Regions from separate parts of the Pseudoalteromonas sp. NEC-BIFX-2020_015 genome, predicted to be linked through region 1. Evidence: predicted binding sites of a transcription regulator. Region 1 holds the regulator's gene; the other holds the start of a gene.

Region 1 (4,905 bases):
AGCGCTAATGCCAGTGATTTTAACTTCTGTGAACCATTGACGATGGCCCATTTGCTTACGAGAATGCTTACGGCGTCTAAATTTAACAACCTTAATCTTCTCACCGCGACCATGTGAAACAACCTCAGCTGTTACTTTACCACCGTTTACGAACGGTACACCGATCTCGATTTTCTCACCATCAGCAACTAAAAGTACTGAATCAAATTCAACTGCTGCACCAGTCTCAACGTCTAATTTCTCAAGACGAATTGTTTGACCTTCAGTCACACGGTGCTGTTTACCACCACTTTGGAAAACCGCGTACATAATTAACTCCGTCTGTGCGCCCTCAAATCGACGCAACTAAAATATTCTTCAATAGGGCGCGAAGTTTACGCTAATGTGCAAAAACTAGCAAGCCCGTTTATTAATTAAATGAATAAAAAATAGCTGCATTGAGAGCAATTCAATATTTTCCCCTATTTTATATTAAATTGACGTTATGCCAAGCGCTTTTTAACACCGAATGACAAATAAGTTACAGAGTAGGCAAACAGACGTCATGAATAAAAAACATCCACGATAAATTAGGGCGTGTTGACCTTTGTGGATTGAAATTTGTTCGATCTAGGGGCGATTTAATCGCGGCGCGAGGTTTGTAACCTAGCGGGCTAAGTAAAAACCGAGCAACAAAGAGTCAATCGCCCCTAGGAAGAACCCTTTGGGCAGCGCATGTTTGGAATTTATACTGCGTTATCGCCTATTTATGGGGAACAACCACACTACATAGGCTCTGCCTTGCCTAAATACCAAACATACTGCTGCAAAATCAATCACGAAAGGTCAACACGCCCTAGGCCAACTTTAAAAAAATAAAAAGTTAACTTGGCTAATTAAGGCTAAATTAAGCTGCTTAAACGTGTTTTTTCAGGGAATTGTCACAAAATATCGAGCAAGCGCGTTTTTTGTTGTACAATCGGCTGCGTATACCCATTAAATTTGGCTCGGAGATCAATGGATATAAAAGCTATCCAGGCGTTAATCGAAAACGATATGAATAACGTCAATCAACTTATATATGCGCAAATGCGCTCAGATGTGGCACTTGTCAATCAGCTTGGCTTATATATTGTTAACAGTGGCGGCAAACGCGTTCGTCCTATGTTAGCTATTTTAGCGGCCAAAGCACTTGGCTATGAAGGCAAAGACCATATCACCTTAGCAACCATTGTTGAATTTATTCACACTGCAACACTGCTTCATGACGATGTTGTTGATGAGTCAAACCTACGTCGCGGCACACCAACAGCAAATGCTGAATTTGGTAATGCTGCAAGCGTATTGGTCGGCGACTTTATCTACACTCGCTCATTTCAGCTTATGGTCGGGATTGGTAAAATGCAGGTAATGCAAATACTTGCCGATGCAACGAACGTGATTGCTGAAGGTGAAGTGCTGCAATTAATGAACTGCAATGACCCTGACACCACTGAAGACAGTTATATGCAGGTTATTTACTCTAAGACAGCTAAGTTATTCGAAGCTGCTACAGGGCTTGCTGCAGTCATTACTGAACAAAATGAAAAAACACTTAAAGCACTCAATTTATACGGGATGCATTTAGGTACTGCTTTTCAATTGGTTGATGATGTACTTGATTACAATGCGGATGCAGATCAGTTAGGTAAAAACATTGGTGATGATTTAGCTGAAGGTAAACCAACCCTGCCACTTATCTATGCTATGCAACAAGGTAATGCTGAACAGGTTCAGCTAATTCGTGATGCAATTGAGCACAGTAATGGTATGGAGCACTTAGACGCAATACTCAATACGCTAAATGAAACAAATGCACTCGAGTTCACCATGAATAAAGCAAACGAAGAAGCATATAAAGCCATTGCTTGTTTATCTGTGTTAGCTGATTCGCCTTATAAAGAAGCCTTAGTTAGCCTAGCCCGTATTGCTGTTGATCGTAGTCACTAAAATTAACGATTTGATTTCGAGCACAAAAAAGCCTGCAATTGCAGGCTTTTTTATTACCGCCAACAGCTGGCGATATAAGCAAGGTTAAGCGTTGATGAAATCAACACCTTCTTGGATGTCTTTTTTCAGCGTATCAAGCATATCGTTTTTAGCTTGTAGCTCAAACGCGCTTAGTTCGCCGTAAGAAAGAATCTCTTCTACGCCATTTTTACCTAAACGTACTGGATGAGCGAAGTATTCTGCATCGCCACTTTCAACTGCAACGTATGCATAATCTACAACGTCTTCACCTTGTAGGCCTTTAACTAAAGACATACAAAAACGTGCTGCAGCAGCACCCATTGATAATGTAGCAGAACCACCGCCAGCTTTAGCATTTACTACTTCAGTACCTGCATTTTGGATACGTGGAGTAAGCGCTGCAACTTCTTCATCAGTAAAGCTAACACCTTCAACTTGAGATAAAAGAGGAAGAATAGTTGTGCCTGAGTGACCACCAATTACTGGTACTTTCACAGTTGCAACATCAACACCTTTAAGCTCAGCTACGAACGCTTCAGAACGGATCACATCTAAAGTAGTGATACCGAAAACACGCTTAGCATCGTAAGTACCTGCTTTTTTGAAAACTTCAGCAACAATTGGCACAGTGCCATTTACTGGGTTTGTAATAATACCCACAAGTGCAGTAGGACAATTAGCAACAATGCCTTCTGCTAATGTTTTGATGATACCCGCATTTACGTTGAATAAATCAGCACGGTCCATACCAGGCTTACGTGGCATACCCGCAGGGATAAGCACGATATCACAACCCGTTAACGCTTGGTCAAGTGCGTCAGCACCAAAACCAGCTACTTTAACATCTGTTGGGATGTGAGAAAGGTCAACAGCAACACCAGGAACAACTGGAGCAACATCATAAAGTGATAATTCAGAACCAGCTGGTAAACCTGTTTTTAATAATAAAGACAACGCTTGGCCGATACCGCCTGCAGCACCTAATACAGCAACTTTCATTGGAATTCTCCGTAATTTGAGATAGGGAAATATTTGTGGCTCTAAAGATAATGAAATTAATGCCTAAAGACAAATTTATCCTGCTTATTTTGCATATAATTTCGACCATAGTTGTAAACTTTCTTGTTTACAAAGCGCATACGACAAACAACTACTGCATAAATATTCATTTTTGTGTAGAATTTAGCTCATCAAATAACAAGAGCAGAACAGCAACATGCAACCACATGATAAACAAGAAGCACTGGTAAAAGCCTTTAAATCACTTTTAAAAGAGGAGAATTTTGGTTCTCAAGGCGAAATCGTAGACGCTCTAAAAGAGCAAGGTTTTGATAATATCAGCCAGAGTAAAGTATCGCGCATGTTGAGTAAATTTGGCGCCGTACGCACGCGTAATGCAAAACAAGAGATGGTATATTGCCTACCCGCTGAAATGGGTGTACCTACAGCAAAAAGCCCATTGCGCCAATTAGTGATTGATATTATGCATAATGAAATGATGATCATTATTCGCACCAGCCCAGGTGCTGCACAATTAATTGCTCGCTTACTCGATTCATTAGGTAAAGCAGATGGTGTTTTGGGTACAATTGCCGGAGACGACACTATTTTTATCGCCCCAGCTAAAATTTCAGAAATTGATGTAACCCTTGAGCGTGTTCGTCTTTTATTTGATACGGTTTAAAGCTGCTTTAAAAAGTTAATTGACGGGGCAAAGAATGCCGACCCCATATCAGCTTGTGTAAAATCAAGCCAATGGTCATAGCATTCGCCCTGCCCTAAGCGGCTACGTAACACCTGCTCAAACACCGAGCCAAATGCGCCGCAGCTTATTGCTAATACACCTTGCTCATTTACATCACCGTAAGGCATGCTTTGATTGAGAAGCAACGCTTGACCTTGCTCGTCTTTAAGTTCAGTTCGTACTGCATGACTGGTTTCTAACGGTGGTATGATCAGCGTGTTATCTAATCGCGTACGCCCCATTATTTGCTCTTGTTCATGTAATGATAGATGCTGCCATACACTCAAATCATGCTTATAACGCTGCACATGGATATAACTACCTTGATCTTCAAAGTGCCCCGGCCTGCTAACTAAAGCCGTGATTCGCTTTTGACGACCATGGGGGGTATCCCCCCCGAGTATAAAACCATTAAAGTCGCGGCCATCTAAAAAGCGAAAATTACGTACTTGCTCAACAAGCTCAACATCAGGGGCAAACAATTTAAGTATTTGTAATGCGAACAAATGGTTTACGTCTTCTCTATCTGAACGAATTTGTACAAATAAATCGAACGGCTGTGCCCCCATAACATGATCATTATGCGTAATATTAGGAAAGCTTTGTAGTTGGCTTGGAATGAACTCAGGTAAAACATGTGGCCAATACTGCGCGCCTACAGCCACAAGGCTTGAGAGCATAGATTCTGAAAATTGATCAGCGAACTCGTCTTGAATCACACTGACTCGCTTTAATTTTTTACGCAATGACTCGTCATGACCATCAAATACATTAAAAAATAAATGCAAACCGTGTAGGTTTGCCTCAGCACAAATCCCCGATTGCGCTTGCGCCATGGTATTTCCTTAACTCAAAGTCTCATACACGGCGCTTTTGCTTTAAAATAAAAAGTCACTACTCTAATTAGCGAAAAAGTTTACCGTGTGCGGTTTTATTTTTATTGTAACCTGATCATTCTCTTTAAATGACTGGTCTAATTGAGCTGCAACTTCTATTTCTTGCTGTGCAATCATCACTTTATAAACATAATGGGAGCCAATAAAGCGACTATTGATAATAGTTACTGTATTAATACCCTCCTCACCTATTGAAACCGCGGTTAATAAAAGGTGATGTGGGCGAATATATAGCTGACCTAGTTGAGCCTGAGAACCTCGTGCAGCAAATGATTC
Region 2 (4,905 bases), on a different contig from region 1:
AAGCTATTAATCAGCATCAAGTTTTTTCCATCTTCAAAGCCTTGTGAACGCAAATATTGATGACTGTAGTTATCTTTTAATACTGCGACATTCATTTTTTTTGCATCATTGAGCTCAGTGATCGTAATATTTTTTGAATCAAGTGCATACAAATATGTTTTTAATTCAGCTATTTCAGCGACCCAAAAAAGCTTGTTTTCTCGTTCTGATGAACGAACGACTGAGAAAATACATGTTTGGGGGTCTCTTAAGGCTGTATTAAATACGGTACTCCAATTATTAACTGAAAGTGTGTAATCAATCTTTGCTTGATCAAGTACTAAGCGTACTTTATCGGCAACATAACCCACTAAACGATCGTTTTCATCTAGGTATTGGGCAGGCGGGAAGTTTTCCGTAACTACATGTAATTTAGCTACGCATTGATTACTAATAATTATAAATAAAAAATAACACCATTTAGCCACTGTTGCCCCACAGATTTTTATTTTATATCATTCTTTTGTATAAGTTGAATATAGCGGCAAATTACGGGTATGTGAATAAAAACAGACCACAAAGGGTCTGTTTTTTAATGCGTACCGAATAAAACTTAACGATTCATTGCATTAATTAAAAATGCTGAGATTTTAGCACCTTCCCTAAGCGTTGTGTCCGAGCTTGATTGACCAACTAATGAACTGTCTGTAAATGGGGCAATCTCCATCATATCAGCACCTGTAATTGGAAATTCATCCGCCAGTGCGACTAAAATATCGAGGGCATGTTGTGGCGTTAAGCCATTGCCTTCTGGTGTGCCCGTCGCCGAAGCAAATTCTTCATCTAGCGCATCAATATCAAAACTAACATAAAGCTCATCAACGTTATCTGCTTTTAGCTGTGCAATCGCATCCGCTGCAATTGCCTGCGCGCCACGTTCAATAATTTCATGTGCCCAATGCTGTTTAACACCAAACGTTGATTCCCAGTGTTCCTTTGGTTTACCACTTGAACGAATACCAAATTGGATAAGGTGATGCGGCGCTGGTAAAAATTCTAAAATATGCGTACACCATGAACCAAAACATAAATCAATCCCTAAACGTTCAACGAGTAAATCTGTGTGGGCATCAAAATGAATAATAGCGGTGCGTTTACCTTGCGCGCGTTTTGCTTTTAAATACGCTTTTGTTAACGGGTAACTAATTGAATGATCGCCACCGATGCCAAAAATTCCTTTATCTGTAAAGGTTGCGTAAAAGCTATCGCACACATCTTCAGTGATTGACAATGGGCTGACATAATATTCACTGCTTGGGTTATCGTATAATGCCTTTTGACAGTTACTAATTGTCGCTTCATTTAGGTACTTATCATGCAATAAATGTGGGATCACACGCACATCACCTAAATCGAATGATTTAGCTTGAGGCTGCTGATCAATTAATGCTGAACGCAAAAACAATGGTCCCCAATTTGCTCCACGCAAAATCCCACCACCACAATCTGAACTAATTCCAAGCATAACTGCCTTATGCTCACTTTCTGGTAGATTAATTAACGAGTCACGCCATAGCACATCAACATTATCAGTTTGGCCATACAATTTATTACGCAGTGCTGCTTTTCTTTCTTGTGCTGTATTGACCGTAAATACACCATCACCCGGTGGACATAAACAGTGTTCAACTTTACTTTTAAATGTGTGCCATTGTGTGCTCATCACGATTCCTTACTTGGTATTTTTGCGTAGTTATGCAAAAGGCGCTGCAGAAAATAAATATAATAAAAGATTCATCTTGTTTTTGAATGGTCAAATTTAAGGCTGACTGTTTTTTATAGACCAAACAATAGAAATAATTAACCATTTATATAACAATATGTTATATAAATTTTCATACACCGGATAAATTAAAATTTAGTACTAATTAAGATAGATATAGTGTCTGCTAATACAAGTCAACAACCGCTGGTTTATCACAATATTGTTAAGTGCTTGAATATTCAAATGCACTGAATAAAGCATTATTTTATAAAACGGACATCCGTCCTGTACAGTGCTCGGTATTGTAGTAATTATGCTAAATTGACTATAACTCTGTAAGTTAACGTTACCACTTACGTTATCAACAAAAGTAATAATAAGGCCCCGTTATGGAAAAGGTATTTCACTTAGGACTCTCTCGCGATGATCTTCAAGGCGCAACATTAGCAATCGTTCCTGGCGATCCAGATCGCGCGGCACGTATTTCAACGTTCCTTGAAAACCCCACATGCCTTGCTCAAACTCGCGAGTTTCATGTTTATCTAGGGCAATTAAATGGCCATTCAGTGGTAATTTGTTCCACAGGTATTGGTGGACCTTCAACATCTATTGCAGTTGAAGAACTGGCCCAACTAGGTGTAGGTACATTCTTGCGTATAGGGACAACTGGCGCGATCCAACCACATATAAATGAAGGGGACATATTAATTAGCCAAGCATCTGTGCGTTTAGATGGTGCCAGTCAACACTTTGCTCCTCTTAGCTACCCTGCTGTATCTGATTTTTTTGCAACTCAAGCAATGGTTAATGCCTGTGGCAATTTAGAAATTGATTTTCACATTGGTATTACAGCATCAAGCGATACCTTTTACCCAGGCCAAGAACGTTACGATACGTATTCTGGTTATGTGCCAAAAGCATTTCAAGGTAGTTGTGAAGAATGGCAAAAACTAGGTGTAATGAATTATGAAATGGAATCAGCAACCTTATTTACTATGTGTGCAGCACTTGGTTTAAAAGCGGCTTGTGTAGCTGGTGTATTAGTGAACCGTACTCGCCAGGAAATACCAAATGTTGATCACGGCGAAATCGAGAAGAAATCAGTCGCCGTGGTTATCGAGGCTGCAAAAATACTTCTTGCTTAACAGGTCTTTATAAGCGCTAAACTATATGCAATCAACGCTGGTAAGTTACTATAACTTGCCAGTACTGATTCACTTACGTGTAACTGATTTCCCACTCCCTTAGTTTGTAGCAACTCAATACTTTTCACTGTTTTGTCATTCATACTTAAGCCCGCTAAATGCAACTGGCTAATTGCACTTTGTAGTGGTGCTAAACTTGGGCTATAGGCTGCATTTTCAGCATAACAGCCATAGAAGCAGCCATTATCAAACGTTGTAATTTTCACAGCGCTGTAATTAGCCGTATAAGGGACATAAGCTGTTAAAGCAAGCTTAGTAAGCGCAGTATCAATATCAGCGTTAGCCTCAAAAGTCTGCGTTTGTGGGGCTGGATTAAATAGACTGTAATTATTACCTAAATCTTTTGGACCAAATGCATGTGGTAATAATTGGTTTAATTTAAATTGCTGATCAGGTAACAAAATATCAAACTTTTCTGCATCGGCAAGCTCATTCATAAACTGACGACAATAGCCACAAGGTGCATCACTTATTGCTATTTGCACAATTGTTTGTGCACCTTTAAGCCATGCGTTGTTTATCGCCGATTGCTCGGCATGTACCACCAAGCTCAATGGTTGTTTGGCGAATTCAACATTAGCACCAAAGTAAAAATTTATAGCATCATCACAATCAATACCAACAACAACAGCACCAACCAAAAAGTGAGAAATCGGTGCTACAGCAAACAATGAGGCTACCGGCAAACATGCACGTAAAAGCTCATCATGTGTAATTGTATATTGAGCGCAAAGCGCTTTAATGTCAGCAGCAAACAGCAATCCATGCTGTGTTTTAACTTGATTGAACAATACTGTGCGCTGCGATTCATCAAATGAAAACGTGGTTTTATTTAATGAATCTTTTAATACAGAAGACGTTGATGCAGTCATAAACAATTTATTCTTATTTAATGGCTACACAGTGTAAAATGTTACAGGCCTAATTGCTAGGCTGATTTTCAAGCCAGTGCTTTGCACTACGAAAACACTCAAAATTCTCAGCCGTTATTTCAAAACGTTTCGCTTTTTGCAAAAATAAATCATGCATAAAACCATCAAAACTAACAATGCGAGCTATAAAACAGTGTTTAAGCCAGCTTGAAATCGCAGGCATAATGCTAAGTAAGTCACTTGCAGGAAAATCGTGTTTTAATTCAGATACATCTATCAATAATTTATTACATTTATAGATGCCAATATATTGCTCTGCTATTTGATAAAAAGTAATCACATCCTGTGCATTTGCAGTCCCTCGTAATGTCATCATTATTAATGATGTCGACGCATCATAAGTAATACAAGTAGAAACATTAGACATTAAACGGCTCTGTCAGTTAAGTAAAAGAGAATAAGATAAACTCTCATTCAAGGAGGTGAGTCATTGTAGTTTTTTCTTCGCCGCCGTCAATCATTATCATCCTAACTGGTCAGTCCATCCGATAGAAACAGATTAAAGTATTAGCAAAGGCTACGAAAAAGGTAAAAATCATACACAACTGAGCTACTTTTTCACTTATAATTAAAGAATATTTTATATCGCCACTCATGCAGTTAAAAGGAAGTTATATGCTTCGTGTTGTGTTACTTGTCATTTTATATAGCCTAAGCTCTGTATCTGCTTTCGCTCAGTCCTACACTAATAGATCGTTTGAAGAATTACGCGTGGATCTTCGCGCCAGTTACGCAAAAAACCCCACCGAAGCACTTACACAATTAAAAAACATTCTCAATAATGACGAGTTAAATCCAACTCAAAAAATTGTAATGCTTAATTACAAAGCATGGTTTGAACTCGAAGCCAAGCAATTTGAAGAGGCAATGCGCACTTTAGTCCTGTATAAAAATCTGGTTCAACGGTCAGATAAACCGAGCTTAATTTATGGGTACTATAATATTTCTGGCGGTATTTACACACAATTAGGCATGTATCAACTTGCTATAGAGCATTTTTTAAAGGCGCTTGAACACACTAAAA

The links. Region 1 encodes ArgR, which controls arginine synthesis, uptake and breakdown. Its sites were predicted from a motif close to ANTGAATANNTATTCANT; they were not measured.
Region 2: the regulator ArgR is predicted to act here: its motif matches at 1,724-1,741, upstream of HH219_RS15275 (arginase family protein).

The regions. Positions count from the first base shown of each region.
Region 1 covers NZ_JABCJL010000004.1:4,449-9,353, reverse strand. Annotated here, with positions in the region: gene rplU (50S ribosomal protein L21) at 1-309, opposite strand, end outside; gene ispB (octaprenyl diphosphate synthase) at 997-1,968, shown strand; gene mdh (malate dehydrogenase) at 2,053-2,988, opposite strand; gene argR (transcriptional regulator ArgR) at 3,206-3,673, shown strand; gene HH219_RS04105 (Dyp-type peroxidase) at 3,670-4,569, opposite strand; gene HH219_RS04100 (ABC transporter ATP-binding protein) at 4,633-4,905, opposite strand, start outside.
Region 2 covers NZ_JABCJL010000021.1:62,351-67,255, forward strand. Annotated here, with positions in the region: gene HH219_RS15270 (transporter substrate-binding domain-containing protein) at 1-467, opposite strand, end outside; gene HH219_RS15275 (arginase family protein) at 593-1,702, opposite strand; gene udp (uridine phosphorylase) at 2,134-2,889, shown strand; gene cdd (cytidine deaminase) at 2,886-3,821, opposite strand; gene HH219_RS15290 (hypothetical protein) at 3,871-4,248, opposite strand; gene HH219_RS15295 (tetratricopeptide repeat protein) at 4,497-4,905, shown strand, end outside.